Regions from separate parts of the Paraglaciecola aestuariivivens genome, predicted to be linked through region 3. Evidence: predicted binding sites of a transcription regulator. Region 3 holds the regulator's gene; each other region holds the start of a gene.
The links. The regulator FliA, encoded in region 3, starts transcription of late flagellar genes. The targets are predictions, from matches to a motif close to CTAAAGNTNNNNNNNNNNNNGCCGATA.

Region 1 (10,824 bases), on a different contig from region 3:
AAGTACCTATGGCAGGAATATGTTGATTCGAGGCTTTATCGCCCTGCACATCTAACATGCATATTCCAAAGCCAGAATCAGAAACACAAGCTTGCTTTACCATACGTATATACCTTGGCTCAAATATCCTTAAAGATAAGCGCCCGCCCGGCATGATATGCGCAGATAAGGGGAATAAAGGCGTGTCAAAACAGCTTGGCATGGATCATTATTACACTCTGATGATGGAATATTTATGCTTACGCGGCTGATATAAGAAAGGATCTCAATTAAATAAAGTATAAGTGATCTAGTTGCTTTAACTCACAGTATGTTATTAACAAGCGCCATTCTTCAACCTTAAAAACATTATAAATAATAGGTACTTAATGAGTAAACGCATCGCTATTATTGGCACCGGCATTTCAGGCCTAACCTGTGGACACCTGTTGCATAAAAGCCACCAGGTCACCTTATTTGAAAGTAATCATTATATTGGCGGTCATACTGCAACCAAAGATGTGCAGGTGAATGGTAAAGACTATGCTATTGATACTGGCTTCATTGTATTTAACGATTGGACCTATCCCAATTTTATAAAACTTATGCAAAAACTAGGGGTTGCTTACCAACCCACTGAAATGAGTTTTAGTGTTAAAAACTCAGCGGCCAATCTCGAATACAACGGTAATAACCTTAACAGCTTATTTGCGCAAAGACGCAATATATTGCGACCTAAGTTTTGGCGTATTGTGCTAGAAATATTGAGCTTTAATAAAACCTGCAAAAAGCTCAATGCAAACGACCCTACCCTAACAAACCTGAGCTTATTTGAGTTTTTACAACAACATAAATTTAGTCACGATTTTTGTTTTAACTACATATTGCCTATGTGTGCAGCCATTTGGTCAACTAGCCTTGAAAATATTAAGGCTTTTCCCTTTGGATTTTTCTTACGATTTTTTAATAATCATGGGTTATTAAACATTACTGATAGACCCCAGTGGTTCACTATTACAGGTGGCTCAAGAGAATACATTCAGCCTATTACTCAAGGTTTTGACCAGCAGATAAAATTAAACTGCGCGGTTAAATCGGTTTCGCAGCAAGATTCAGCCCCCGTTATTACCCTAGCGGATAATAGTCAACATGTTTTTGATGAAGTCATTTTTGCCTGCCATAGCGACCAAGCTTTAGCCTTATTGGCTTCACCTTCAGCCGAGCAGCAAGAAATATTATCTAATATTCCCTATGCCACTAACGAAGTGGTTTTACATACGGATGAGTCGGTTTTGCCTAAACGCAAACTTGCTTGGGCCAGTTGGAACTATTCCATATCGGCACACGCAGAAAAAATCAACGCCCCTGTAGCCTTAACCTACAATATGAATATTCTGCAAAACATTAAGTCGGAACAGCCTATTTTGGTCAGTTTAAATCACCGCCAAAGCATCAACTCAGATAAAGTTTTAGGTTGTTATCACTATGCCCATCCACAATTTAATCAACAAACCCTTAAGGCCCAATCTAGGTGGGCAGAGATATCTGGCCGTGATGGATTACATTTTTGTGGCGCCTACTGGTTTAACGGCTTTCATGAAGATGGAGTAAAAAGTGCAATTGAGGTGTGCAAAACCTTAGGAGTGGAATGGTAATGCAAAGCGCCATATACACTGGTGAGCTAAGTCATGCTCGCTTACAACCTAAAAAACATCAATTTAGCTACCAGATATTTTTATTGTGGTTAAATCTTGATGAGTTAGAGCAAGTAACCACAAAAGTCAGCGGGTTTTCAACCTCTAGGTGGGCGGCATTGCGCTTTAAGCGCTCAGACTATCTTGGTAGTGAGTTACAACCATTAAAACAGGCGGTATTAGCCAAAATGACTGAGCTGGCCAAAACGCCCCTTGATGGTAAGGTATTTCTGTTAGGTCAAGCTCGAACCTTTGGTTTGTATTTTAGCCCAGTTAATTTCTATTACCTGCAACAGCCTACTGGGTTGTACAGCCATGTATTGGCAGAGGTTAGCAATACCCCTTGGAACGACAGACATTATTATCTGGTGGATTTAGCCAATCAACAGCCAAGTGAAAAAGCCTTTCATGTTTCACCTTTTAATCCCATGGATATGCAATATAAATGGAAGATTGCCCAGCCCAATGAACAATTAAAACTGTCTCTATCTTGTTTTCAACAAACTAAACATTTTACCGCCAGTTTGCGTTTACAGCGCAGTGAAATGAACTCTAAAAACCTATACCGCGTGTTGCTAAGTATTCCGAGCATGACGCTCAAAACCTTATGGGGAATTTATTGGCAAGCGCTAAAACTATTTTTAAAAGGGATGCCAATTTATCCGCATCCAGACCAAGGAAACCAATAATTTATGTCAAATGCAGAACAAAGCCTAGTGGCAGATAACCCTCCTTCGTTGCAAGAAAAACTGTGTAAGTCTTTTATGCTAAAAGTCTTTGCCAGCTTACCTTCGGGCTATTTAGTGGTAAAAGAAAAAGGCAGTTTAGTCAGTACCTTTGGCCATGCTTCAAGCGACTTACATGCAGACATTGATATTCAGTGCTTGAGTGTTTACAAAAAGCTCCTAGTAGGCGGCAGTGTCGCCTCAGGCGAAACTTATGCGCAGGGGCTATGGACAACTAATAATCTAACCAATCTGATTAGGATTTTTGCTCGAAATTTAGCTGTACTAGATAAATGGGAAGCTAAGATGAAATGGTTATCTTTGCCCCTTTTAAAGCTAAAGCATTTAGCCAACAAAAATACCACTAAGGGGGCAGCTAAAAATATTGCCGCTCACTATGACTTAGGCAATAACCTATACCGACACTTTTTGGACAGCAGCATGTTGTATTCGTCTGCTATTTACCCACAAAACACCAGCAGTTTGGCCGAAGCACAAGCCCACAAATTAAAATGTATTTGCGATAAATTGCAATTGAGCCAACAAGACCATTTGTTAGAAATAGGTACAGGATGGGGAGCGTTAGCTATCTTTGCCGCCAAGCACTATGGTTGTAAAGTGACCACTACCACCATTTCTACAGAACAGTATGAATTCACTCAGGCCTTAATCATTGAACAAGGCCTGCAAGACAAAATTACTTTGCTCAAAAAAGACTATAGATTGCTCGAAGGGCAATACGACAAATTAGTCTCTATAGAAATGATAGAAGCGGTCGGCAAAGAGTTTTTGCCGACCTTTTTTAGCACCTGTTCAAGTTTATTAAAACCCACAGGATTGATGTTGCTACAGGCCATCACTATTAGCGACCAAAGACTAGAGAATTACAGCAATAGCGTAGATTTTATTCAAAAGCATATATTTCCAGGTGGCTTTTTGCCTTCGCAATTATTAATTAATCAACACTTAAAGCAATACACTGATCTTATGCTAAGAGATTTGCACGATATTGGCTTAGATTACGCCAAAACCCTTGAAGATTGGCAACACAACTTTAACCAGCACAAAACTGAACTGGCCGAATTAGGCTACGACCAAAACTTTAGAAATTTGTGGAATTATTATTTTAGCTATTGTGCCGGTGGTTTTTTAGAGCGCACCATAAGCACGGTACAATTGGTCTTAAGTAAGCCTGCTTTTACCCATGCCATTACCCGCTAAGCTCTGGAATATAAGCTACTGTTTAAAACCTAAGGCATTACTTAGCTTAGGTTTTTACCTATTAATAGGCTCTGCTTTTGCTAGCCCAGAGCAGGGTTTAACTAAAGTTGGCGAAGCTAAACTGTCGGTATTGTTTTGGGATGTTTATCAATCTAGCCTTTATACAGATTCAGGCCAATATCACAGTCATGCGCGACCTATTGCTTTAAAGCTAAGCTATTTGATGGATATTGAAGCCCAAGAATTACTTAAAAGCACTCAACAAGAATGGCACAAACTTGGTCTTAAACCCTCTCAATACAAACCCTGGCTAACGTTATTAGCAGAGATTTTTCCTGAAGTAACAGCTGGTGACACTATAGTGCTGTTAGTTAATCAACAAAATATCAGTGAGTTTTATTTTAATCAGGTGCTAATAGGTAAAATACCAGACCCACAATTTGGCCCTAGCTTTTTACGCATCTGGTTAGACAAAAATAGTCGATACCCCAAAGTCCGCAATCGTTTAATAGGAAAGATAAAATGATCAGCAAAGTCCGCTATGGCATTTTTATTATTATCTTTAGCCTTTTTTCTTGTAGTCAGGCCTTAGATCAATACCAACACACTCAGCCAGAATTTAAATTACAAGCTTACTTTAATGGTCAGGTGACCGCCTGGGGCATAGTTCAAGACTATTCGAATAAACTCTCTCGGCGCTTTTGTGTAGACATTATTGGTACTTGGCAAGGTAATGCGGGGCAGTTACACGAAACCTTTTATTTTAATGATGGTGAAAAGCAAATTCGCATATGGCAGTTAAAGATCAATGAACAAGGTGAAGTAACTGGCACGGCTGATGACGTTATTGGCATAGCCCGAGGTCAAGCTCAGGGCGCGGCCTTTAATTGGCAATATACTCTTAGGGTTCCGGTTGAAGATTCGGTCTACAATCTATTTGTTGATGACTGGATATATGTATTAGATGAACAGCGCCTAATGAACCGCTCATATTTAAAAAAACTAGGGGTAACAGTGGCCGAAATATCATTGTTTTTTGATAAATCAGCGCCAATTAAAAGCTGTAAGCCTAACTAGCCTTTTAGGAATAGCAACAGCCCCCAGTAGCGACTATGGGGGCGCAGAGCTTAAAGTTTTAATGCTTAAAAGCGATACTCTATGCCAACACTGGCCTGCTTAAAGTCGGTATCAAAATTTTGATCATCAATATCTTCAAATTCCATACCCGCATCGTAAACGCTATAAGTAGCATTTAGAATGACAGCAGAACTTAATTTAAAGGCTAATCCACCACCAACAAACACACTTTGATCATCAACTTGCTCAGAAAAATTTAACGCTTGGTAGTCGGTTTCAGACCACAGTTGACCTAACTTCATAAAAACAGAAAAGCTATCTGTCACAGGTAAGCTACCTTTTAAAGCTGCGGTGTAACCTTCTGTTGATAAGTTGATGTTATTATTTCCGTAGCTGCCAAAGTCTAAATAACTTCCTTCTAAGGCAAAAAACTGATTAAAGCGATAACCGGCTATGCCTTCGACTACATCCTTGTCTTCATCAAAATTATCATCAGAGTCTACCTGCAAATACCCATAATTAGCGCCAATATAAAACCCATTAGGGTTGTATTCGTTAGCGTTATTAGATTGCCCAAAAACACTAAAAGAGCTCAATGCCGTTAGTGCGGCCAAGGTAGAATAAAGGTTTAATTTGTGCTTCATGCGTTAACCTCGCTTAATTAATTTAAAAAACGCTGCTAGAGCAGCATTGTGTTCCCTTTTAAAAAAGCAAAGCTCATACCAAGCACAAAAACACGATCACAAAACCCACAAAAACACCTTAAACCATTGATTAACAATGATTTTTTAGACAAAGGTGTGGGAGTGAAAAATGTAATAAAAATAAGAGTGAATATTTAGGCCAGCCACAGAATGGCATTTTTTCTAACCAAGGTGTAATTTTTACAGGCTTATCTCATATTATAGTTAAGCCTGTAAAATTCGTATTATTCAAGCACCGAAATAGGCTCAGATTCTTTGGCCTTACCTTGCTTAACAGCAATTTCGACGCGTCTATTGCGACTACGCGCGGCTTGATCATCGGCTTCGGCTAAAGGTGCAGTATCGGCCTTTCCTACTACCGACATTCGACTTTCATCAAAGCCTTCGGCCCGTCTTAGCTCTTCGGCCACAGCCACAGCACGTTGTGCCGATAAGTCCCAGTTAGAGCGGTATAATTCATTGGAAATTTGCTGGCTATCACTATGCCCAGACACCTCTATATCACCGGGCATTTGCGCGAGTAACTCACCTATTTTACGCAAAATAGGAATAAATTGCGGTTGCAAAAAAGCAGAGCCAGCAGAAAACGAACCTTGTTCACGGATCCTAATGGTAATTTGTTGACCCAAAGATTCCATTTCGATAGCGCCGTCCACAATTTCTTTTTCTAACTTTTGCGCCACTTTACGCATTTGTTCTTGTACTTCTTCTTGGCTAGCACTTTGGCTAGTGGTTTGTTGCTCTGTGGCAGTTTGTTGAGCCGCACCGCCACGCTGCTCGCCACGTTGTTTTTGACGTCCACCGGCTGAATCTTCGTTACCCGCCTGAAACTCAAGCATTTCTTGAGTCATGTCAGTGGTTTTTTGTTGGATGGTATCTATAGGAGTAGGCTCAGGGCGACCAGGGCGAAACTCCATAGCAATCACACTGGTACCTTTAGGAATATCTTTTACTTCTATTTTATTTTGCACCCCAAAGGCAAATTTCATGGAACCTGCTATTTGTTTGAATTTCAGTACGTCCATTTCGGAAAATGACAACAACAATACAAAAAAGCACATCAACAGTGACATTAGATCGGCGAAGGTTCCCATCCACGCGGGCAGTCCTTCGGGGGGGCATTTAGGGCATTCGTCTTCCATGCGCTTACTCTGAATCTTCGTCTGAGCCGCGTTTACTGGCAGCTAAATAATTTTTCAATATGCCCTCAATAACACGAGGATTTTGCCCATCAGCAATACCAATAATTCCGTCTAACACTAAGCTTTGATTGAGTTTTTCTTCTGCGGCACGGTTACCTAATTTTACCGCTATAGGTAAACATAATAAGTTTGCCAACATGGCTCCGTACAAAGTGGTTAACAAGGCAACCGCCATGGCAGGCCCGATAGATTTAGGATCATCCATGTTAGACAACATCGCCACTAACCCTACTAAGGTACCTATCATACCCATGGCTGGTGCTACGTCCCCTAGGCCTTTAAAAATGGTTTGACCAAATTCATGTCTTTCAGTGGTCATGGCAATGTCTTTGCCTAAGGTGGCACGAACCACTTCTACGTCGTGGCCATCTACCAACATATCTACCCCTTTTTGCATAAAAGGGTTTTCGATTTCTGCTTCTTCTAATGCTAAAAAACCGCCTTTACGTGCGGCATCGGCCATCTCAACTATTTTTTCAATTTGGGATTCAGGCGTATCGATTTTAAACATAAAGGCCTTGCCAGCAACTTTACCTGCACCAAAAAATTGCCCAAGCGTGTATTGAGATAAAACCACAAACAAGCTGCCACAAAATACAATCAAAATTGAAGGAACGTTTATAAACATGGCAATATCGCCACCTTGGACCATTGCCATGACTACAAAGCCTATGGCCCCAAGAATTCCGATTATGGTTGCTAAATCCACATTGTGCTCCCAATAGAATTAGTGACACCGTCACTATAAAGCTAAAATACTGTGCTAAATGCTGTAAAAATCAAAAACCTAAACAAATTAACTGTTTATCACTCTATTTTATCGACAGCGGAGAATATTTCTATAGTAACTGCATAGCAGAAATTAAGTGATGCTTTATTTAGGTTAAATTTTCTAACTTAGACGCTTTGCAAGCATAGCCTGTTGAAAAGTGTTTGACCCTATTTTTGTGCTCAGGTAAGGTGCCTGCCAATTGATACCTTGCCAATATTCTATTGAAGAAATCTATGACAACAAAGAAAAAAGCCGAATCTTTAAGCTTTGAACAATCCATGCAAGAACTAGAAGCCTTAGTCACCAAAATGGAGCAAGGTGACCTGCCTCTTGAAGAAGCGTTACAAAGTTTTGAACGCGGCATCGAACTTGCCCGCCAAAGCCAACAAAAGTTAAAAGACGCAGAACAAAAAGTACAGATTTTAACTGCCCAAAATGGCCAGCAAAGCTTAGACGTATTTGAGCCAAATCCTTAATGATGTTGACCGATTTTCAGAAAAGTGTGAGCGCCAGAGTCGATCACACTCTTAGCCAAACCATAGCCGCTCTTCCTGAGCATGCGCCTAAATTAAAGCAAGCCATGAAATATGCGCTATTAATGGGTGGCAAGCGTATGCGCCCGTTTTTGGTTCAGGCAACAGGACAAATGCTAAAGGTAGATGAAAGGGATTTAGACGGACCAGCTGCGGCCATAGAAGCTATGCATGCCTATTCGTTAATTCATGACGATCTACCCGCCATGGACGACGACGATTTAAGACGTGGTCAACCAACTTGCCATATTCAGTTTGACGAAGCCACAGCGATTTTAGCTGGCGACGCCCTGCAAACGTTAGCGTTCGAACTTTTGTGCCAATATCCATTATCGGCAAACAAGCAAAATAAACGTATTGAATTAGTTAAAGTTTTAGCTCGTGCCTCTGGCTACCATGGTATGTGTGGCGGCCAAGCCATTGACTTAGCTGCCACTGGCCAACAGATTAGTCAAACTCAATTAGCACAACTTCACAGTAAAAAAACTGGGGCCTTGTTAGTGGCTTGTGTTGAAATGGCCATAGCTTTAGCCGATGAAATCGAACCATCAGATAAAAATCAATTATTGGATTTTGCTCAGACCATAGGCTTAGCGTTTCAAGTGCAAGATGATATTTTAGATGTCACAGCTGATGCTAGCGTGCTTGGTAAACCTCAAGGTTCAGATCAGGCCCACAATAAAAGTACTTATCCAGCTCTAATGGGTTTAGAGCAAGCAAAACACTATCTTGAGCAACTACATAAACAAGCACTTCAAGCTTTGCGTACTTTGCCTTACAATACCCAGATATTGGAAGCCTTTACCGACTTTGTTATTCGTCGCGCTTATTAAATAGGCTTAAGCTTCTTAAAAAAATAAAATTAACCAGTTGATAGCCATTTAATGACTTTAGATATTACTCACTACCCTATCCTAGCGAAAGCGAATACACCCGAAGAGCTAAGAGAGCTACCTCAAGATAAGTTACAGCAACTTAGTAAAGAGCTGCGTCAATACTTACTCACCAGCGTTAGCCAAAGCAGCGGGCACTTTGCCTCTGGATTAGGAACGGTTGAGTTAACTGTAGCCTTACACTATGTCTATAACACCCCATTTGACCGACTTTTATGGGATGTAGGTCACCAAGCTTACCCGCACAAAATATTAACTGGCAGGCGCGAACGTATGCCCAGCATACGCCAAAAGAATGGCTTACACCCTTTTCCTTGGCCTGGAGAAAGTGAATACGATACTTTTGCCGTAGGGCATTCGTCTACTTCAATTAGTGCCGCACTAGGCATGGCTGTAGCGGCGGAAAAAGAAGCCTTAGGCCGCAAAGTGGTGGCGGTTATTGGTGATGGAGCCATGACTGCTGGCATGGCCTTTGAAGCATTAAATCACGGCGGCGATATAGATAAAGACATGTTGGTGGTATTAAACGATAACGAAATGTCTATTTCGGAAAACGTTGGTGCCCTCAATAGTCATTTAGCTCGTTTATTAACCGGAAACTTTTTTAATTCTATTCGAGACGGTGGCAAAAAGCTGTTAAGCAATGTGCCGCCTATTAAAGAGTTTGCAAGCCGTGCAGAAGAACACATTAAAGGTATGGTAGTACCTGGTACTATCTTTGAAGAACTAGGCTTTAAATATATAGGCCCTATAGATGGGCACGATGTAAACGGCGTGGTAGATACGCTGCGTAATATGCGCAATATCAAAGGCCCGCAGATCTTGCACGTGGTCACTAAAAAGGGCAAGGGTTATCACTCTGCCGAGCAAGATCCTATTAAATTCCATGCTGTACCTAAATTTAACCCTAAGGATCAGGCACTGCCCAAAGCGGCGGCAAGTCATCCTACTTTTTCTGCCATTTTTGGCAACTGGTTATGTGACATGGCCAAACAAGATCCTAAGCTTATGGCAGTAACCCCTGCCATGCGTGAAGGTTCGGGCATGGTGCAATTTTCCCAGCAATTTCCTGAACAATATTTTGATGTCGCCATAGCCGAACAACATGCTGTGACTTTTGCCGCTGGGTTAGCCAAAGAAGGCTACAATGCTGTGGTCGCCATCTACTCAACCTTTTTGCAGCGAGCCTACGATCAGCTTATTCATGATGTAGCCTTACAAAACCTTCCAGTATTATTTGCCATAGACAGAGCCGGTATTGTAGGTGCAGATGGACCTACCCATCAGGGCGCCTTTGATATTAGCTTTTTGCGTTGCATTCCTAATATGGTGATTATGACTCCCAGCGACGAAAATGAATGCCGTCAAATGCTTTACACAGGGCATAAATTGCAAAAACCTGCGGCAGTTAGATACCCAAGAGGCTCTGCCACTGGGGTAACACCTGATGCACAGATGACAGCCTTAGAGTTAGGCCAAAGCCGCACGCTTAGAGAAGGTGAAAAAGTCGCAATCTTAAACTTTGGTACTTTATTGCCTTTTGCTCAAGAAGCAGCAGAAAGCCTGAATGCCAGCTTAGTCGATATGCGTTTTGTAAAACCCTTAGATACAGCTGTGATAGCCAAACTTGCTAAAGATCACTCATTATTTGTCACCCTTGAAGATGGTGCCATTATGGGTGGCGCTGGCAGTGCGGTTGCCGAATACCTTATAGCTAGCCCCTATCAGGCCAAATTAATTCAGCTTGGTTTACCAGATGAATTTATTATGCAAGGCACGCAGCAACAGATGTATGCCGAACTGGGCCTAGATAGCGCTGGGATTTTGGCTAAAGTTAAACAATTTAACCAAGCTAAAGGATAGTAGCAGTGAAAGACAAGGCTTAGCTAAAACTAAGCCTAGTTGGGTATAACCAAAAGGATTTAGCTAAAGGTGGTGGTGGGTAGCCACGACAAACCCAATAAAATATGCAATCCAGCCATGGCCATGATCCCGGCTAATACATCATCTACCATAATGCCAAA
Region 2 (10,824 bases), on a different contig from region 3:
ATTCAGCTAAGGATTTTCATGATGACCCCAGCTACTCCATCTAATCAAGCTAAAAGCTTAGACTCAGTGTTGCTTGGTGATGAGTTAGACAGGGCTAACCTGAGCTTGGAGAAACAATCTGCCCAAGAGCGTGTGGCCTGGTCGTTAGATCACCTGCCACACAATTTTATGTTGTCTTCAAGCTTTGGGGCTCAGGCTGCTGTAATGTTACATATGTTGACTCAGCAGTACCCTGATATTCCTGTGGTATTAACCGATACGGGTTATTTGTTTCCCGAAACCTACCAGTTTGTAGATGAACTTACCCAAAGACTAAAGCTTAACTTAAAAGTATTTAGAGCTGGGCTTTCCCCTGCTTGGCAAGAGGCTAGAATGGGTAAGTTATGGGAAAAAGGTGTTGAAGGCATTGAACAATACAATCACTTAAATAAAGTGCAGCCAATGCAAAATGCCTTAGACGAATTACAGGTTAAAAGTTGGTTTGCTGGGCTGCGTAGAAGTCAGTCTGATATGCGAGAGGCATTACCTGTGATTCAACGTCTTAAACAGCAATTTAAAATTTATCCCATAATAGATTGGTCTAATAAAGATGTGCACATGTACCTTAAAAAGCATAACTTGCCTTATCATCCTTTATGGGAAAAAGGTTATGTGTCTATTGGTGATTGGCATAGCACCCGTTCATTAGAAGAAGGTATGAGCGAGCAAGATACACGTTTCTTTGGTTTAAAAAGAGAGTGTGGACTACATGAATTTGGTGACGGTATTTAATCGCCTAATTGACCTCAAAAGCCGAATTAAGTGTATGAGTTAACGCTATTAAATAGGCATCTTGTTTTTGTTGTGGCACTAATTTACACAGCTCGGCACCACTAGTGGTAAATTTATAATATTTTAATGAAGTGCCGGCTCGCTTGGCACGTATTTGCATAGTCTGCCTAGTACAGCGCCATTCATAAGACTTTTCTGTGGGTAGTTCTCCCGACTCAATTTCACTATGGTGAATTAAGCCCAAATCCATTAATGATAAAATATCGGGGTAGCCTAACCCAAATTCAGCTAAGTTTATTAGCTGATTTCCTTTGGTATGAAACAATGACCATAAACTGGGTTTTTGGTAGTAGCCCATTAGTAGTTTAGGTACAGACTCGCCTTTTCGTTTACTGGCTAAGCTCACTGCAAGTTGAAAAGTTTGTGCATCTTTTTGCGTAAGTTGCTGCAATATACTTAAGGTTTTTAATGAAAAGCTGCCTGGTTTGGCTGATTCTACAGCAAAGATTTTTCCCCATAAATCTTGCATGGCAGGAGAATACACTTGTTCTGCCATATGCACAAAACTAAAAAACCAATCTGCATCAATATCTTCGTCTGCGCAGTCGGCTATGCACAAATCTAAAGCTTTAGCTAAAATACTTTCCAGATTTTGCACTTTACGTTGAGCTATAAGGCTGGCTTTACGCGAGGCTTTTTCTGTTGTACTGAGTGGTTTAGCTTGATGATCACTAGCTTGAATGCCAATTTGCGCAAACCATTTGGTCATTCGATTAAGCTCAAGTGAACGCTCAACTTTTTTTTCTGCTTTATCTGTAGCGGCACTTTTTTTAGGCTGTGTAGGCTGCTCAACAGTAACTGCTGGGACCACTGATGGAGAATTTTTGTGCGATATTTTCATTTCAGGCAAACACAGGTTAAAATTTACAATTCTTTATATTGCGTTAATTGATGTTACATGAGCAAATAAAAATGTTAACTTTAAGCGTAATAATAAATGTTTTCATGCTCCATTTTTGACATTAATGTATTTACTAGGGGCGAGGTTGATAAACATAAGGTATGTTTTCTAGAGCACTAGATATTAAATTTGACGGATTTTGAATGAACCCTAGTAAGTATGATAACGATGAATTAATCTTTTTATCAGAGGATAGCCAAAGTAACGCGCCAGATATTACGGGTGCATGGAATGTGCTGGTGGTGGATGATGATGAGGAAATTCATTCAGTTACTAGGTTAGCCCTTTCTGATTTAGTCGTTAACGGCAAATCATTGCATTTTGTGCATGCCTATTCAGGCGAAGAAGCCCTAAAAATAATTGAAGAAATGGGCGCCTCTATAGCTATTATTTTACTTGATGTGGTGATGGAGGCAGACGATGCTGGCCTGATGGTAGCCAAAAAAATGCGTGAAGAGCTCAATCTTATTGAACCTCGAATTATTTTACGTACCGGTCAGCCAGGTTATGCGCCAGAAGAACAAGTCATAAAAGATTACGATATCAACGACTATAAAACCAAAACCGAATTAACCCGTGGCAAATTAGTGACTGCCATTATCGCTTCTATCCGTTCTTACCAACAAATTCTGACTATCAATCAAAGTCGTAGTGGCCTAACAAAAATTATTCTTTCAGCGGCAAACTTAATGGAAGAGCATTCGGTGAAAAGTTTTTGTGAAGGTGTGGTCACACAAATTAGCTCTTTGATTGGACTGGATGCTGGAGGCATAGTCTGTGCTAAAGCAGGTTCAATTTTAGATCAAGAAGACGATGGTGTTTATGTGCTAGGTGCAGCGGGAGAATTTGCACCTTATATAAATGGCAAACTAGAAAATTTGCATAACGACAGAGTGGTTAAGTTTGTTCATTGTTGCTTGCAGTTAAAAGAGCATGTTTTTGAAAAAGAGTTTTCTGTTTTATATCTTAATAGCTCTGGCTATGAGGCCGCGGTTTACTTAGATATTCAGCGAGAAATCAATGATATAGATAAACAATTGCTCGAAGTGTTTTTATCTAGCATCTCTGTTGGTTATGAAAATGTGAATTTATTCCATCAGTTACGAACTGCGGCTTTTAAAGACTGGCTAACTAAACTGCCCAATCGCAGTGAATTCATTAATATGCTGGATGAATGTGAAGAAGGAGCACGTAAAAGCTCAGAAGCAGTAATTGCCTTAATCGATATCAATCATTTTGCTGATATAAATGACGGCTTAGGTCAAGATGCGGGTAACAACACTTTATTGGCCGTCACTCACAGATTACAAGAAACCTTTAGCGAAGAAGTTAAAATAGGCCGAATTGGCTCAGACGTGTTTGGCCTTATTGGCTCTGAATGTGACGTTAACCCAGAAACATTAAATAATATGTTTATCGAGCCTTTTAAAGCCGGCGAACATACCTTGCCATTGACTGCTTCTTTTGGCTTTTGTCGTTTACAAGGAAAAAGCCAATCTGGGATCAGCCGTTTAACCCATAGTAATATTGCCTTAAATAAAGCCAAAAAGAATCTCAATACCAACTTTGAATACTATGCGCCAGAAATGGAAGAAGAAACCACTTGGCGTTTAGACATGATTAGGCAATTACAAAATGACTTTGAAGCTCGCAAGTTAGAACTATGGTATCAACCGCAAGTCGATTTGGTCACTGAACAAATTATTGGAATGGAAGCCTTATTAAGATGGCCTTCTAGTGATGGCGGTTTTATTTCTCCTGCGGTATTTGTGCCTTTGGCTGAATATTCTGGACTCATCATAGATATAGGCATTTGGGTTTTAGAAGAAGCCTGTCACAAGTTACAAGCTTTATCTGAACAAGGTTATGAAGGACTGCGAATGGCGGTAAACATTTCAATGCCACAATTTCGCGATCCCAATTTTATCGATACGGTGAAAAAAATCATCACTGAAAATGGTATTGAGCCGCATAAAATTGAATTAGAAATTACTGAAAGTGTGGTGATGGACGAACCACAAATTGTGATTGAAGCACTACAAGAATTAAAACAGTTTGGAGTAAAGGTGGCCATAGACGATTTTGGCACGGGCTTTTCTTCAATGAGTTATCTACAACAGCTGCCGTTAGATCGATTAAAGGTTGACCGTTCTTTTGTTAATGAAATTACCCCAGGTAAATCAGCTTTTATTGCAGAAACTATAGTGACACTTGGTAATCGCTTAGGTTTATCTACTATTGCTGAAGGGGTAGAAAAGCGTGAGCAGGCCAGTTATATGTTAAAACTTGGATGTGACGAAGCACAGGGCTATTTGTTTGCCAAGCCCCTACCTTATCAAGAGTTACTTACTTTCTTGGCTAAACAAGATAATTAATAAAGGCCTCTTAATGAAGTGACCCCCAATAGTTGGACATACCAATTACTGGGGGTCTTTTTATGTCCAAATACCACAGAGCATTTAAGTTAGAGATAGCGAAATGTACTCAAAACCAAAGCTCGCGAGAGCTTGGTTTAATATACAACGTACCATCAAACCAAATCCGATACTGGTCAGTAGTTTATAGACTTAATGGTATGGATAGCTTCTTACACAAGCAATTTCCTTACACGCGTGACTTCAAGCTAGAAGTATTAAGGACTATGAGAGTAGAAAGTTGGTCATTGTCCTATACCAGTGCATTTTTTGATTTATCCACGCCAGGTATTTTATATCAGTGGCAAAAGCTTTACGCTCGCGATGGTTTATCTCGACTCACACCACGCAAAAAAGGAAGGCCTCGCATGACACATCACTCTCCAGAGCCCAAACCATCAGGGCAGATGACAGAAAAAGAACTAAGAGAAGAGTTAGAGTATTTACGTGCTGAGAACGCTGTCCTAAAAAAGTTAGAAGCCTTGGCTCAAGCCAAAAAGAAAAAAGCAAAGAAAAGGCCCTAGTGGTCGATGAGCTCAAGGCAAAATACAGCTTACATCATTTACTTAAAGCTTCGGGGCTAGCTCGGAGTGTGTATTACTATCATCGTAGCGCACACCAAGCAGCATGCCCTGATGTAGCCTTAAAATCCCAAATACGTGAGATTTATCATCATCATAAAGGGCGGTATGGGTATCGTCGGATAACATGTACTTTAAGATTGGCAGGTATGGTGGTTAATCATAAACGTGTCCAACGTCTAATGGGGGAATTGGGTCTTAAGTCAAAGGTCAGACCGAAGCGATATAAATCATATAAAGGCGAAGTGGGTAAAATCGCCGCTGATTTAGTTCAAAGAGAATTTAGAGCTGATAAACCGAATCAAAAGTGGGTGACGGATGTGACCGAATTTAAAGTCAATGGACAGAAGGTTTACCTGTCACCTGTTATCGACTTGTTTAACCAAGAAGTGGTGAGTTATGAGGTGCGCAAATCGGTTACGCTTCCGTTAGTAACCGATATGCTGAAAAGCGCAACGAATAAGCTTAAGAAAGGTGAGAAGCCGATAGTTCACTCAGACCAAGGGTGGCAGTACCAAAACAGGGCTTATCAAAACCATCTCAGAGATAAAGGCTTATCACAAAGTATGTCGAGAAAAGGTAACTGCTTAGACAACGCTATAGCCGAGAACTTCTTCGGCATACTCAAGACTGAAATGTATCATAATGAAGAATTCAAAAATGCAGATGAACTGATTGCAAACATCCGAAAATACATCGACTATTACAATAACGAACGTATTAAGCTAAAACTAAAAGGCCTGAGTCCGATAGCATATCGAAATCAGGCCTTGGTAGCTGCTTAGAAATGAGTCCAACTTTATGGGGTCACTTCATAAGAGGCCTTTATTAGTACTGGTTGTGTACTTATTTAGTTTTGGCAAAAGTCATACTGATGCAGTTGTAACCATTTTTGTTTTTGCAGTGCTAATCCTTGTTTGAGCTCTTTGTATTGATACTGCAAATCAAGATTCTCATAGCTGCGTTTTAAATGTTGGCCTTTGATTGCCATTAACTGTTTTTTCGCTGCATAGTATTCAGTCATTCTTTGTGCGAGTAGTTCATATTCTTTTTGCAGTCTAACTAACACTTCTTCTGCATTAGGCAAATTCGACACTTTTTCTTTGGCTAATTTTAATTGCATCGCCACTTTGGCTTTTTCAATGCGTTCTTCAGGACAACGGCGCAGGTTTTTTGTCCAACCAATAAATGACAAACCTCTAATAAGCCATTTAGTGGGATCAAACTGCCACCATTTCACACCGTTGCGATAATCATATTCAAAAATATGATGGAAATTGTGGTAACCCTCTCCAAAGGTAAAAAAGGCTAAAATGTCATTATCTCTGGCAGAATTTTTGTCTGTGTAGGGCTGTCGTCCCCAAATGTGCGCTAATGAATTAATACAAAAAGTCACATGATGCACTACTACCAAGCGAAACACTCCAGCTAACAATAACATGCCCCAAACATCGCCATTCAGCCAACCTAATAAAATAGGGATCCCAAAGTTAGCGCTAAGCATTATTTTTAGGTAATGATTATGTTGCCACATGACAATTTTATCTTTTTGCAGATCACGACAATTACTATAATCAGTATAGCGTTCTACTTGGTACTCTCTGAGCATCCAACCAATGTGTGAATACCAAAAGCCTTTCTTGGCCGAATAAGGATCCTGCTGATTATCATCTACGTGTTTATGATGAATGCGATGATCAGAGCACCAGTGTAAAATACTATTTTGCAAACTCATCGCCCCACCAATGGCTAAAATAGCTTTCACTATTGAGTTTGCTTCGTAAGCTTTGTGCGACCACAGCCTATGATAGCCGGCGGTTATGGACATACCGGAAAAATAAATCAGAAAAATACAGGCTATAATTTCGAAGCTATCAAAGCCATGGGTAAAGGCTTCTAATGGCATTAACACAAGTGCGATTAAACCAGTGATGATGAAGACCAATACATTGGTTAAAATAAGGCGGGGTTTTTTCATTTACGAATACAAATTTCAGCTTACAAGTGTACGCTATTCTACTTGCCATTATGCGATTCGCAAGCGCTATATTTTATTATCACCTTGATTTGCTGGTTTCAGCGCAGAATCTTGTTAATATTCTACTACTTAGGAAAATTAGGTTTTAGCAGTTGAATCGTCAAGAACAAAAACTTCGTACACGTCGTTCAATTATTGAAGCGGCTTTTATGTTGTTAGATGAACGCCGTAGTTTGTCGAGTATTAGTTTACGAGAGGTCGCCAGAGTAGCGGGTATTGCGCCTACGTCTTTTTATCGACACTTTAAAGATATTGACGAACTAGGCCTGACCTTAGTGGATGAGGCCGGATTAGCCCTGCGTCAACTTATGCGTCAAGCTAGGCTACGCATAGCCTCAGGTGGAGGAGTGATCAATACTTCTGTGGATACCTTTATGGAATTCATCACAGCTAACAATAATGTGTTTCGATTATTATTGAGGGAGCATACTGGCACATCAATGGCATTTAGGGCTGCGGTGCTTAGGGAAATTAAACACTTTAATGTTGAGCTCACAGATTACACTATGAGCACTACAGGCTTGCCTTACAATATTGCCAACCTGCAAGCAGAAGCCATGGTTAAACTCGTGTTTAGTGCTGGTGCAGAAGCACTAGACGCCTCAAAAGAACAAAAGTCTATTGTTGCCGAGCGGGTAAAGCTACAACTTAGATTTGTAGCAAATGGCGCCTTGCAAGCTATGGCTGAGCAAAAACCTAAAGCTTAAATTTTTTGTAAGTACAGCCCACACTCTGCATGATGGGTATAAGGAAACTGATCAAAGAGTGCAAAACGGCTCACCTTGTGGGTTTTTAACAAAACCTTTAAGTTGTCTTTTAAAGTGTCAGGATTACACGAGATATAAATAATATTTTGGTAATCTTTGATCATATCAACTGTGGTTTCATCTAAGCCAGCTCGTGGAGGGTCAACTAACACGGTTTTGCAGTTATATTCGCTTAAATCTGTGCCTTCTAGTCTTCTAAACTCTCTGACTCCTTGTTGAGCTTGAACAAACTCTTCACTCGACATGCGCAAGATTTTTAAGTTGTTAATGTTATTCTGTTGAATGTTTTCTTGTGCGGCGGCTACCGAGGTTTTTGATATTTCTGTCGCTATAACCTTGTTAAAGTTTTGCGCTAAGGGCACAGAAAAGTTACCCGCGCCACAATATAGCTCTAAAAGATCACCTTGGGCATTTTGGGTAATATCAAGCGCCCACTCAATCATGTGAATATTGACCTTAGCATTTGGCTGGGTAAAACTATTTTCTACTTGCTTAAAGCTAAAGTTCTGCTGATTAATAGTTAAGTGTTCGGTGACAAAATCTCTATCTAAAATAATTTTTTGTTTTTTGGCCCGTCCAATAATGTCAATGCGGTAACTTTTTCGCAAAATGCTTAAAATGCCCTGCATTTCTTTCACCCACGCCTCATCAAGGGCTTTGTGATATAACAAAGACACTAAGACTTCACCGCTCAGGCTAGCTAAATAGTCCACTTGAAATAACTTTCTACGCGCTATTTCATTACCTTTAAGCAGCACAAGCAGATCTCGCATGACCTCATTAATTAATTGGCTAGCAGGTGGAAAATGAGTGACAGGGTATTTTTGCTTGGTTTCCTGATCGAACATTATATGCTCTAAGTTATCCCCATCGTGCCACAATCTAAATTCCGCTCTTTGTCTATAATGCAAAGGTTCAGATGCAAACACTTCTAGAGAAGGCATCTTAAATTGAGCAAAGCTTTGTTTTATTGCCTGGGTTTTATGCTCTAGCTGAGTCGCGTAGTTTTCTGCCTTAATGTCTATTGGCCGCATGGCTCACCTTAGTCTGTATAGGTTAATTGCGCGCAAGGTAAAGGGTTTTAAACCATACTTCAAGGCAGATCTATAGCCTTGGTTAAAAATAAATCAAAATGACATTAAAGTTTTGCCAAGAAGTGGCCGATAGTATTAGACGAGGATAGTGAGGTATCTGCCATGAATATTAGTCAGCTTAAAGCCTTTTTAGGTGATAAACCCCAACATTTGGGGAACGACAACAGTTTGCAAAACCAGCTGCGTGATGCTGGATTAAGCCAAGTCTTGGCTACGCCTGTGGCTAAAGGCCTAGCGGGTGAAGATAAGTTTAGTACTAGCACAACCCTAGGGGTGCGTGTATTTGCAGCTTCTTTTAACCAATCTTTAGAAATCGATCAACGTAAACCCAATTTTTCTGTACCTAAAGAAAAAGAGCAAAATAGCACGCTCTTTGATTTTGAAGAAGTGGCTAAAAATGTCTTAAATTTTGTAGGTGGTGCCATTAAAAATGCTAAACATAATGGTGCAAATGAAGGCCAACTTAATGCTTTATTCGCGCAAGCCACGTCAGGTGTGATGAAAGGCATCAAAATGGCTGAACGAGATTTAGCCGGATTTCTTAACGAAGACATTACCCAAGGGATCGAGCAGAGTAAAAATCTAATTGAAACTGGTATTGAAAAATTAAGACAAGATATCTTTGCGCCGAATAAGGTGGTGGCAGAACAGCAAATAAATCTTGAGCAAACTAAAATACAAAAAGGTGAGCTTTCTATTCGCACGCGCGATGGAGATAAGGTCACCTTGAGCTTTGAAGATCTGCAACATTTTGAGTTTAATCAAAGACAGCTTGAGGTCAGCCAGCCTGTAACTACTCAAGCAAGCGTAAACGGTGAGCAAAATAGCCCTTCACCTGAAGATAAAGCTACAGAAGTTCAGGCGGGTACAATTAATGAGTCTGTCCCTCAAAGTGAAGAGCAGGCTAGCATAAGTCCAGAAGATAAAACTGCTACCCAAACGACCACTCAAGAAAACGCTGTATTTATACAGCAAAATGCTTTTTCCTTTTCGGTTAAAGGAGAATTAGACGAAAGTGAACTTAAAGCCATTGGTCAATTAGTTGTAGATACCAATGAGTTGGCAGAAGAGTTTTTTAATGGCGATATAGAAACCGCATTTAATCAAGCGCTTGAATTAGGTTTTGATCAGCAAGAGTTGGCTAGCTTTGCCTTGCAACTAACTAAAGTTGAAAATACTCAAGTAATTAAAACCTATGAAACTGTGTCGCATTATGATCAAGATAACCAACAGGCAGACCCTGCCAAAGCGGTAAAACCTGTAACAGAATATCTAGATAAATTGTTGAACGTACTAGATGGTGCTCGTTTAAAGTTAGAAAACAACCAGTCATATGAAAACGTAGTAAACGAATTAATCAACCGTTTAGGTGATGAAGTGGCAACGCCTGATCTCATCTCAGCTATTAACCGCTTTAATGAGTTTAATCAAAGATTGGTGAACAGTTTACCTATAGGGTATCAACCCTCTGCTAAAGAAGCATAAAAAAAGGCCAGCTTATAGCTGGCCTTTATTTTTAATTGAAACTTACTCTTCTTCAGTTTTTTCTTTGGCTAATCTAACTTTAAGTGTTCTTTCTTGAAAACTTGAATCATTAAGGTTTTTAATGGCTTTTGCTGCGCCTTTGGCGTGCATTTCAACAAAACCATATCCTTTACGTTTTCCAGTTCGGCGATCTTTCATTAATCGCACCGAAACAACTTTACCTTGTTGCTCAAAATGTTCCTGAACAGCTTGCTCGTTTGCACGATAAGGCAAGTTCCCTACATATAAAGTTGCCACTTCAGAGGAAGTGTCATCATTATCTGAAGAATTAGCTTGGAATGCTTGGCTAATTAACGGAACTAATACCCCACCTAAGACCACGCCTACTGCTATAGATAATTGACTAGAGATGTCTGCGGAAACCATTGGCAGAATAAAATATAAAACAACAGCTAAGATAACTGTGATAACAATGTTTAATACAAAAGATGGATTCATGTAACTTTACCTAGATTTTATTTTGGTTATAAGATTATAAAGCGTTCTCATGGTACCCATTTATAGGCATTACGCAAACAGTTAGCACCCCATTTATTTGAGCTTTTCCTTTATATAGGCCAAATTCGTTCGATTTTTTACCAGCTTGCCGAAAAAACCAGCATTCAACCATTTATTTTAAAAAAGCCCTTGCATGGGAATCTGTTATCTCTATA
Region 3 (10,824 bases):
AGTCACCCCATTACTCCACTATCACTAAGCTAAAATTTCTTTTTTGATTTGATTTGCCATCTCAACAATGTCAAAACTTGCTTCTGAAATTTTGTTAATGGTCACCGCAGCTGGCATGCCATATACAACCGAGCTTTTTTCATCTTGAGCCCAAATTTTGGCGCCTTTGTCTTTTAATGATTTACAACCATCTTTGCCATCTGTCCCCATGCCAGTAAGAATAATGGCTAACACATTGCCGCCATAAACGTTGCCAAGTGACTCAAAGGTCACATCTACGCTGGGCTTATAGGTTTCACGGGGAAATTTTTCAGGCTCAGAAATCAAAACCCTTGGTTGGCTAGGACGACCTTCTAAGGTCATTTGTTTTCCACCAGGTGCTAAATAACATGTTCCTGCTTGTAAAATATCGCCGTTTTCGGCTTCTTTTACTTTAACTTCACACAGTTCATTTAAGCGTTTAGCAAAAGCTTGGGTAAAAGTACCGGGCATATGTTGCACCAATACCACTGGCACAGGAAAATCAGCCGGTAGCTTGGTTAAGATTTGCTGGATGGCCACAGGCCCACCCGTTGAGGTACCAATGCCAATACAGCCGCACTTGCCAGATGGCAATGAACTTTGGTTAACAGTATTTGCAACAACGTCTGCAGCTTTAGTGACTTTTTCAATTTGTGCACGCCTACGCAAAGCAGACAAAGCGGATGATTTGGGTTGACTATAATCGTTATTCTGCGAGGCTTGTTTGCTACATAAAGCTTTCACCCTATTTTGCAATAAGGTCACCGCATCTTTTTTATTACGAGCAATATCTTCGAATTTTTTCGGTAAAAAATCTACCGCCCCAGCATCTAAGGCATCAAAAGTAGATTGCGCCCCTTCATGGGTCAAAGATGAAAACATGATAATTGGCACAGTTTTGTAGGCCATGATGTTTTTGACGGCCGTAATTCCATCCATTACCGGCATTTCTACGTCCATGGTTACAACATCAGGGTTTAACGATTTTACTAGTGCTAACGCCTCTTCGCCATCTTTGGCTTCTCCCACTACCTCTAACTCAGTATCTTCTTCAAGTATCTGCTTTATTCTGCGGCGAAAAAAAGTTGAATCATCAACAATTAAAACCTTGTAAGCCATTCTCGCCTATTTAACCTTTATTAAACTTATTATATTTCTAGGCGTTTTATAACACCGCCCGACTAAGATTTTTTGTTGGCGTACCGCTTTAATAGTCCAGGTACATCCAAAATTAGGGCAATTCCACCGTCACTGGTAATGGTTGCTCCCGCCATGCCTGGTGTACCTTGTAACAATTCATCTAGTGGTTTTATCACCACTTCTTCTTGTCCAATTAATGCATCCACCACAAAGCCTAGTTGTTGGGTGCCAATTTGTACTACCACCACATGACCTTTAGACTTATCAATCTCAACTTTACCTTTAGACAACCATTCACGTAAATAAAATAGTGGTATCGCCTTCGAGCGCACTATCATAGTTAATTGTCCATCAACTGTATTGGTTTTTTGCATATCAACGTTAATAATTTCGTTAACTGAGCCTAAAGGCAAAGCAAAAGTTTGATCACCAATTACAATCATTAAGGTAGGTAAAATGGCTAAAGTAAGGGGCACTTTAATTTCTAAAGTAGTGCCTTCACCAAGTTTAGAATTTATATTAACCGAGCCATTTAACTGATTAATTTTGGTTTTAACCACATCCATGCCCACACCACGACCAGAAACTTCTGATATTTCGGTTTTGGTAGAAAAGCCTGGGGCAAATATAAGGTTAAACGCCTCAACATCTGTCATTCTAGCGGCAGAATCGGCATCTAACACACCTCTTGAAATAGCTATGTCTTTTAACTTTTCAGGATCCATGCCTTTGCCATCATCAACTATGGTCAGCAGTATATGATCCCCTTCTTGCGAAGCAGATAGCTTAACAGTGCCCATAGTTGGTTTACCGGCAGCCTTGCGCTCTTCTGGCATCTCAATGCCGTGATCCACTGAGTTGCGGACCAAATGCACTAGGGGATCAGCAAGCGCTTCAACTAAATTTTTGTCTAAATCTGTTTCTTCACCTTCAAGCTCTAAGGTAATTTCTTTCTTTAGGGTACGAGCTAAGTCGCGCACAACACGAGGAAAACGTCCAAACACTTTTTTAATGGGTTGCATGCGGGTTTTCATAACCGCACCTTGCAAGTCACCGGTGACAACATCCAAATTTGCTATGGCTTTGGCCATGCTTTCGTCATTCACATTGGTGCTTAAACTTAACAAACGGTTTCTGACTAAAACCAGTTCGCCCACCATATTCATAATTTGGTCTAAACGTTTAGTGTCTACCCTAACTGTGGTTTCAGCTTGTGGTGCAACAGCGGTTTTCTTTTCTTCTTTCTTGGCCGCTATTGGTTTGGCTTCAACAGGCTTTTCTATCGGCTTGGCTGGCTGAGCTGACGCTTTAGGTGATTCAGCTTTAGGCGCTTCTGGAGCTTTGGCTGCGGCTTTAGGTTCAGGTTTAGCTGGCCCTTGACCTTTTCCATGCAATTCATCTAATAGCGCTTCAAATTCATCATCAGTGATGTCGTCATTTGTTGAAGTATCTGGGCTTTCTTGTGCAGCTGTAGAGCTAGGCTGATTGTCACTGGCTTCTTCAGCACTAAATTGGCCTTTGCCATGCAACTGGTCAAGTAAGGCTTCAAACTCATCATCACTGATATCTTCATCTGAAGATTGGCTGTCTGCCTGCGAAGCTGTGCTAGATTTACCAGGCGCAGATTCACCATGTAATTCATCTAACAGGGCTTCAAATTCATCTTCACTAAAATCTTCCGAATCACCTGTGGCTTTTGATTGGTCTTTTTCAGCCTCAATAACTGGGGCTTCAGTCACCTCGGGTTGCGCTTGGGCTGAACTGGCTTCATCTGCTGATTCAGGTTGACTTAATCGGGTTAAGGTATCAATTAAGCTTTGCTCTGCTGGCACTAGGGGTTCGCCAGCTTTAACATTATCAAACATTTCTACCACTTCGTCAGTGGCCTGTAAAATAACGTCCATTAATTCTGGGGTTAGCGTGCGTTGCCCATTGCGCATAACATCAAAGACATTTTCCGCACCATGACAAATATCTACCAGCTCTGTGAGCGATAAAAATCCCGCGCCACCCTTTACCGTATGATATCCCCTAAAAATCGCGTTAAGTAAATCCGCGTCTTCAGGGTTATTCTCTAAATCAACGAGCTGTTCTTGTAATTGCTCCAAGATCTCTCCAGCTTCAACTAGAAAGTCCTGTAGTATTTCCTCGTCAACATCAAAAGCCATTATTTAGCACCTCTAAAACCCAAGACTTGAAAGCAAATCATCTACGTCGTCTTGATCCGACGCAACGTCTTCCCTACTGTCGGCATCTAAAATAGGACCTTCAGCTTTTACCTTATCGGCTTCTTTCTTAGATTTGTTAGGTTTTTCAACGACCTCTGTCTTTTCTTTGGCATCAGCCTTGCCAAACACTGTTAACATGTAGACTAAATTGTCTTCGACCTCTTTAACTAATTCTATGACTCGTCTTATGACTTGCCCGGTAAGATCTTGATAACCTTGGGCCATTAACACTTCGGTTAATAAATTAGTTAAAGTGGCAGAATCTTCACCACTGGCTTTTAAAAATCTATCAACTTGTTTAACTAGGGTATTAAACTCACCTAACTGCAAGTTTTTTTCCATTAGCTTTTGCCATTCAGGGGCGATTTCAGCAATTCCTTGCTGCAACTTTTCGGCTATAGGCATACAAGAATCCACTAAATCCATGGTTTTGTTTGCCGCTTCTTCAGTGGTTTCAATGACGTAAGTAAGACGAGTTTGAGCGTCGGGGATTTCCTCATTGGTCATATTAATGATACGAGGATCGAGCTGAAAATTATTTAAAGAATCATGAAGTTGACGGGTTAACTTGCCAACCTCAGCAAATAATTCAATAGAATTTTGGGCGCCAGCAGCGTCTAATAGCTCTCTGGCTTGCTGGTTTTCGCCCTTTTCAATTAAGCTGACTAATTTCTTAGCATCTTCTAAAGAAATGGGCGCAGAGTTTAAGGCAGTCATACAGTCTTTCCTCGTAATCAGGTGAGTCTGAATTTACCCTAGACGTTCAAATATTTTGGCCAGTTTTTCTTTAAGCGTGGCGGCGGTAAAAGGCTTAATCACATAACCGTTAACGCCAGCTTGAGCTGCAGCTACGATTTGTTCCTTTTTCGCTTCAGCAGTTACCATCAAAACAGGAATATGTTTCAAGCTTGCATCAGAACGAATCGCTCTAAGTAGGTCGATCCCCTGCATTCCTGGCATATTCCAATCTGTTACTACAAAGTCAAAGTCACCTTGCTGCAACATAGGCAATGCTGTGCTGCCATCGTCTGCTTCTTGTATATTAGTAAAGCCAAGATCTTTAAGTAAGTTCTTGATAATCCGTCGCATTGTTGAAAAGTCATCAACAACTAGGATTTTCATATTCTTATCCAAAACTACCTCCGGTGAGAGTTTTAATGCTTAACTTAAAACCCAATTTATTGTTATTTTAATTTTCGTTTGTACGCCAATATTGCATGCGAGCTTTAAGCTTCAACATGGCCTGGCTATGTATTTGACTCACTCTGGATTCACTCACATCCAGCACTTCACCTATTTCACGTAAATTTAATTCTTCATCATAGTATAAGGACAAAACAATCGCTTCACGTTCTGGCAAAGTAGTAATTGCGTAGGCTAATGCTTTTTGAAACGACCCTTGTACTAAATCTTCAAAAGGCGTATCTGAGCCTTTAGTTTGCTCTGTACTGACTACGTCTTCCGTTACTCCTAGATCTTCCATGCCAATGATTTTACCGGCATTCACCTCATTTAACATTTGGTGATAGCTTTCAATACTGACTTGTAGCTTCTCTGCAACGTCTAAATCACGAGCATCACGTCCCGTTTCGCGCTCAACTTGATTAATTGCTTCGGTAATGGCGCGCCCGTTTTTATGTACAGAGCGCGGAGTCCAATCCCCTTTGCGTATTTCGTCTAACATTGAACCACGAATACGAATGCCTGCAAAAGTTTCAAAACTTGCGCCTTTGCTGCCATCAAAATTACGCGATGCTTCTAATAAGCCTATCATGCCTGCTTGAATTAAATCATCTACCAAAACACTGGCTGGTAATCTAGCCATAAGATGATGCGCAATACGCTTCACTAAAGAAGCGTGTCTTTCAACTAATTCGTTCTTGTCAGCTAATTGCTGATAAGCCGCAGCTTTACTGTTCACCTGTCTTCGCCCACTGCTTTTTTAGATACAAGTTGTTCAAGAAAAAATTCTAAATGCCCACCAGGTTGATTGGGTATGGGCCACTCCATGGCTTTTTTAGCTAATCGTCTAATGGCCATAGAAGCGGGTGATGTAGGAAAAGCTTCTACTATGGCTTTTTGTTTTCTAACTGATTTTCTTACATTTTCGTCAAATGGCACCACTGCCACTAACTCTAATGCCACATCTAAAAAGCGATTAGTTACTTTGGTCAGTTTAGAAAACAGTTCGTCACCCTCGCGCATACTGCGCACCATATTGGCAACAATTTTAAATCTAAAAATTCCGTGCTCTTTATTTAAAATTTTAATTAATGCATAGGCATCGGTTAACGACGTTGGCTCATCACACACCACCATCATGATATCTTGTGAAGCTTTCGAAAAGCTTAATACCATATCTGAGATGCCGGCTGCGGTATCTACAATTAACACATCAATTTGCGATTGTAGTTCGCTAAAAGCCCGAATTAACCCAGCATGTTCAGTAGGGGTTAATTCTGTCATAGATTGACTGCCAGAAGTTGCAGGCGCGATTTTTATGCCATAGGGGCCTTCAACCAACACATCATCTAAGGTGCACTCTCCCGATAATACATGGGATAAGTTTTTTTCAACTCTTAGGCCAAGTAACACATCTACATTGGCTAAGCCTAAGTCGGCATCTAGCACCATGACTCTTTTGCCTTGTTGAGCAAGAGAGATCGCAGTATTCAGGGTAACATTGGTTTTACCCACGCCACCCTTTCCGCCGGTCACGGCTATTACTTTAATTAATCGAGATTGATTCATTCTTCTTAAGCTACTCGCTTGGTCCTCAATCATACTGCCACTGCTGCTTTATTAACATTATGGCTGTTAGTATGAATTAAACCGAATTTTTTATAAAGCTTCGCAGCACTAGTAATCAAAAATTTTGTGCTTGCAACTTGTAGGTCTTCTGGTACACGTTGACCATCAGTTAAATAACAAATTTGTAATTTGTTTTCTATTGCCACGCTTATTACTTCTCCTAAGCTGTAACACTCGTCTAACTTAGTCAATATACACCCATGCAGAGAAACCTGTCGATATTCATTTATAGTTTGTTGCATAACACGATATTGACAGTTTGCTTGCATCACTAAATATTTTCGAATATTAACACAAGCATTCTGATTTATAGTATCTAACTGTTTGATTAGTCTAGCATCTTTTTGACTAAAACCAGCGGTATCAACTAACACTAAACGTTTATTTCTAAATTGATAAAGTAAATCTGATAAATCGTTAGAGTTTTGTGCTTGTTTTACCTGACAACCAATAATTTTTCCGTAAGTGGCGATTTGCTCAAAGGCTCCTATTCGATAGTTATCTAGCGTAATGATAGCTACTTGGTCTGAGCCGTATTTCTGCGCAGCTTTGGCCGCTAATTTTGCAATAGTGGTAGTTTTACCCGTACCTGTTGGTCCCATCAGTGCAACCACCCCAGGCTGAGCTAGAATATCGTCATCTTTAGTTTGTAACTTATTGGCTAATAATTTTAATAAAAATAACCATGCTTGCCTTTCGTCAGCTGACTCAGGGGCATAAGACACCACTTCTTCTGACAGAGATTCTGAAATCCCCATTTGTTGTAATCTTTGTAATAAATAGCCGTGCATGGGGTGTTTACGGTTTTTTTCTTGTTCAATCAGACCTGAAACTTGAAATTGCAATAAGTTGCGTAATGAAGATAGCTCTTGACGCACTTCTTTAATTGCATTGGATTCGCTTTGATATTGTGTTGAGTTGGTTTGGCTGCTGGGATTTTTGGCAAAACGCTCTGCCTGTATAGGCGCAGCTTGCTCATTAACCGACTGTTGATTAGCTTTTGATTGCTTTTCTAGCAAGGCTTTTAAACTATCAGGGGCAGAGTCACCAATAATTTCACTTAGAGTAGGAGTTGGCGCACTAGACTCAATCTGCGAATTCACCTTTTGGCTAGCGGGTGTAAGAGTCGACTCAGGCTCTTTATCGTAAGCCGCAACTATTTCAATGCCATCAGCATGTTTTTTATTTGACATGATCACCGCATCTCCACCAAGTTCATCTTTAACTTGCTTGAGCGCTTCACGCATGTCCTTGCCATAAAAACGTCTGATTTTCATATTTACTCCTCGTGTAACACCTTAAGTATTCACTTTGTGTCAGATTATTGACCCACTGCACTGACGATTTTTATTTGTTTGTCGTCCGGAATTTCCTGATACGACAACACATGCAATCCATTCACTGAGTGTTTTAAAAACTTCGATAGCACTGGCCTTAACATGCCAGATGTCAGTAATACTGCTGGCTCGCCAGCTAATTCTTGTTGTTGAGCGGCTTCATTTAATGAACCTTGAAGACGTTCTGCCAACCCTGGCTCTATGCCAGCCCCATCCGCTCCACCTGCTTGTAATGACTGGTGCAACATTTGTTCCAACTCTGGAGCTAAGGTAATAACAGGGATTTCTGCAGCTCCACCGTTAATTTCTTGAATAATGAGGCGTTTTAAGGCGATACGTACAGCCGAGACCAATACATCTGGATCTTGACTCTTAGGTCCAAACTCACACAAGGTTTGTACAATTGAACGCATATCGCGAATTGGTACCCCTTCGTACAACATAGTTTGTAGCACTTTCACTACTGTACTTAGCGGTAGAATATCTGGTACTAAGCCTTCAACTAATTTAGGACTGTTTTTAGCTAGCAAATCTAACAATTGCTGTACTTCTTCGTGCCCTAATAATTGATAAGCATTATTGGTTAATAGCTGACTTAAATGCGTAGCTACCACAGTAGCCGCATCTACTACCGTGTAACCTAAGGTTTGAGCATGCTCTCTTTGACTGGCTTTAATCCATACCGCATCTAAACCAAAAGCCGGATCTTTAGTGACTTTTCCGTCTAATTTGCCAAATACTTGGCCTGGATTGATGGCCAGTTCATCGTCATGGCTCAGCTCTGCTTCGCCTACAGTCACCCCTAACATAGAGATGCTGTAGTTATTTGGGCTTAAATCTAAATTATCTCGAATATGCACAGGAGGAATTAAAAATCCCAATTCTTGCGAAAGCTTTTTACGCACCCCTTTAATACGGGTTAGTAACTCTCCACCTTGGGCTTTATCCACTAAAGGAATGAGGCGATAGCCTACTTCTAACCCTATGGTATCTACATGTTGCACATCATCCCAACCCAACTCTTTGATTTCTGCGGGTTGCTGACTTTGACTAGTTGCAGGGGCAAGCACTTCTGGTTGCTGAGCGAGTTTTTGTTTACGCCAATGTAAATAATAAGCATACCCCCCCACTAAGGCACTAAAACCTAAAAAGGCTATGTTTGGCATGCCTGGCACTATACCCATTACAAATAAAATACCTGAAGTAATATATAGCGCCTGCGGATTACCTAATTGTTTAGACAGCTCGCTCCCCATTTCTTGGGAATCGTTTTCGCGGGTTACAATAATAGCGGTGGCAACCGATAACAATAACGAAGGAATTTGTGCTACTAAGCCATCTCCTATGGTCAATAGGGTATAGATTTCTACTGCATTACTAAAGGTTAGATCGTGCTGGATGATCCCAATAAACAACCCGCCTATTATGTTGATCAACATAATAAATAAACCGGCTATGGCATCACCTTTCACAAATTTTGAGGCACCGTCCATTGAGCCATAAAAGTCAGCTTCGCTAGTAATTTCAAAGCGGCGTTTGCGGGCTTCGTCTGCGTCAATAAAGCCCGCATTTAGATCCGCATCTATTGCCATTTGTTTACCTGGCATGGCGTCTAGAGTAAAACGCGCGCTTACTTCAGATATACGCCCTGCACCTGCGGTTACCACTTTAAAATTGATGATCAATAAGATGGCAAACACCACTATACCTACGGCATAATTTCCGCCAATTACCACTTCACCAAATGCCTGAATTACCTTTCCTGCCGCGTCGCCCCCTTCGTGCCCTTCTAGTAATACAATACGGGTTGAAGCAACATTTAATGCCAAGCGCAAAACGGTAGCGATAAGCAAAACCAAAGGAAAAATACCAAAATCCACTGGCTTTTTAGTAAACACAGAAACCAAAATCACCATTAACGACAGGGCAATATTAAAGCTGAATAAAATATCTAAAAGAAAGGCCGGCATGGGCAAAATCACCATGCCCATAATGGCTAATAACACCAAAGGTGCGCCTAAACCTGAGGCGATAGATTTTACTTGGCTGCTATCGAAGCGATTTAAATAGGAGGCTAATTGCATAAACGAAAAATTGACGCTTTGTTAGAGTTAATCTTATTAAAACAAGACAAAGCAACTAGTACGCCAAGTATGAAATTTATAAGGGTTTAATTTGCTAACCGGCAAATAAATTACGTTTCACAGCTTAGCGTCTTAACTCAGGAGGGATAGGCAAGTTAGTTTTTAAAGGTTTAGGACGCTTACCTTTACCTTGTTTAAAGGCTTTAAGTTGATAAACATAAGCCAAGACTTGTGCCACTGCCATAAACAGTTTTTCAGGAATTTCATGATCCGCTTCAGTAGAGTAATAAATTGCCCTAGCCAGCATAGGTGAAGCCACAATAGGTACGTCATGGGCGGTAGCAATAGTTCGGATATGCATGGCCATTTCGTCTACCCCTTTGGCCACTAAGGTAGGCGCGCGAGTTCCTAATTGGTCATATTTTAGTGCCACTGAGAAGTGAGTGGGGTTAGTTACCACCACATCTGCATTAGGTACTTCTTGCATCATGCGATTTGCCGCGGCTTGATATTGTAATTTACGAATACGACTTTTAACTTGAGGATCACCATCGGCATTTTTGCGTTCGTCTTTAACTTCTTGCAGTGACATTTTCATTTCTTTGTTGTGCTTGTGGCTTTGGTAAGGCACATCAAAAATCGCAATAGGGATCAGGGCGCAACACATAATTAAAAATCCCCAAGCAATCAGATCCATGGCATGGAAAAGGTTGAGGGGGTACAGTTCTAAATCAAGGTGCAAGGCTTCGTCTTCAAACATAATTAAGGCCACATAAGCCATAGCGGCCACCACCACAAATTTGGCTATGGCTTTAAATAACTCCACCACACTGTTCATGCCAAACATACGTTTAAACCCTGCTATAGGACTAATTTTTTGTGCTTTAGGGGCGGCAGAATCCCAAGTGAAGTTATAGCCACCTAGGGCAATGTTTCCATAAATACCCGCAGCAGTCACAATGAGCATATACAACAACACTGGCCAAGTGATGGTTTCAATGGCAAAACCCCAGGCTTGAAACATGTGAGTCCAATCGTAGGTTTCATCACGGGACAAAGTAAAAGTTCTTTGGGTCACTTTAAAAATGGCCGTGGCGATTTGCGATCCCATAATTAAAAAACAAATGGCGCTGGCAATTAATACCAAGGCAGTTGACAACTCTTTAGATCGGGCTATTTGACCTTTCTTGCGGGAGTCCTCAA

Region 1: the regulator FliA is predicted to act here: its motif matches at 7,421-7,447, upstream of pomA (flagellar motor protein PomA).
Region 2: the regulator FliA is predicted to act here: its motif matches at 8,672-8,698, upstream of ACVCDT_RS15865 (DUF5610 domain-containing protein).

The regions. Positions count from the first base shown of each region.
Region 1 covers NZ_JBRKBA010000005.1:323,575-334,398, reverse strand. Annotated here, with positions in the region: gene ACVCDT_RS10135 (LON peptidase substrate-binding domain-containing protein) at 1-202, opposite strand, end outside; gene ACVCDT_RS10130 (NAD(P)/FAD-dependent oxidoreductase) at 369-1,634, shown strand; gene ACVCDT_RS10125 (DUF1365 domain-containing protein) at 1,634-2,362, shown strand; gene ACVCDT_RS10120 (class I SAM-dependent methyltransferase) at 2,366-3,619, shown strand; gene ACVCDT_RS10115 (chalcone isomerase family protein) at 3,603-4,145, shown strand; gene ACVCDT_RS10110 (DUF3833 domain-containing protein) at 4,142-4,696, shown strand; gene ACVCDT_RS10105 (porin family protein) at 4,762-5,340, opposite strand; gene ACVCDT_RS10100 (flagellar motor protein MotB) at 5,625-6,542, opposite strand; gene pomA (flagellar motor protein PomA) at 6,547-7,311, opposite strand; gene xseB (exodeoxyribonuclease VII small subunit) at 7,608-7,850, shown strand; gene ispA ((2E,6E)-farnesyl diphosphate synthase) at 7,850-8,740, shown strand; gene dxs (1-deoxy-D-xylulose-5-phosphate synthase) at 8,792-10,663, shown strand; gene ACVCDT_RS10075 (phosphatidylglycerophosphatase A family protein) at 10,723-10,824, opposite strand, start outside.
Region 2 covers NZ_JBRKBA010000014.1:58,772-69,595, forward strand. Annotated here, with positions in the region: gene cysI (assimilatory sulfite reductase (NADPH) hemoprotein subunit) at 1-44, shown strand, start outside; gene ACVCDT_RS15825 (phosphoadenylyl-sulfate reductase) at 22-771, shown strand; gene ACVCDT_RS15830 (TIGR03899 family protein) at 776-1,672, opposite strand; gene ACVCDT_RS15835 (bifunctional diguanylate cyclase/phosphodiesterase) at 1,876-4,107, shown strand; gene ACVCDT_RS15840 (helix-turn-helix domain-containing protein) at 4,308-4,670, shown strand; gene ACVCDT_RS15845 (IS3 family transposase) at 4,670-5,512, shown strand; gene ACVCDT_RS15850 (acyl-CoA desaturase) at 5,578-6,705, opposite strand; gene fabR (HTH-type transcriptional repressor FabR) at 6,858-7,472, shown strand; gene trmA (tRNA (uridine(54)-C5)-methyltransferase TrmA) at 7,469-8,566, opposite strand; gene ACVCDT_RS15865 (DUF5610 domain-containing protein) at 8,729-10,111, shown strand; gene ACVCDT_RS15870 (RNA recognition motif domain-containing protein) at 10,154-10,609, opposite strand.
Region 3 covers NZ_JBRKBA010000004.1:166,035-176,858, reverse strand. Annotated here, with positions in the region: gene ACVCDT_RS07690 (protein-glutamate methylesterase/protein-glutamine glutaminase) at 25-1,140, opposite strand; gene ACVCDT_RS07685 (chemotaxis protein CheA) at 1,203-3,329, opposite strand; gene ACVCDT_RS07680 (protein phosphatase CheZ) at 3,342-4,106, opposite strand; gene cheY (chemotaxis response regulator CheY) at 4,140-4,523, opposite strand; gene ACVCDT_RS07670 (RNA polymerase sigma factor FliA) at 4,579-5,310, opposite strand; gene ACVCDT_RS07665 (MinD/ParA family ATP-binding protein) at 5,307-6,173, opposite strand; gene flhF (flagellar biosynthesis GTPase FlhF) at 6,170-7,477, opposite strand; gene flhA (flagellar biosynthesis protein FlhA) at 7,522-9,621, opposite strand; gene flhB (flagellar biosynthesis protein FlhB) at 9,746-10,824, opposite strand, start outside.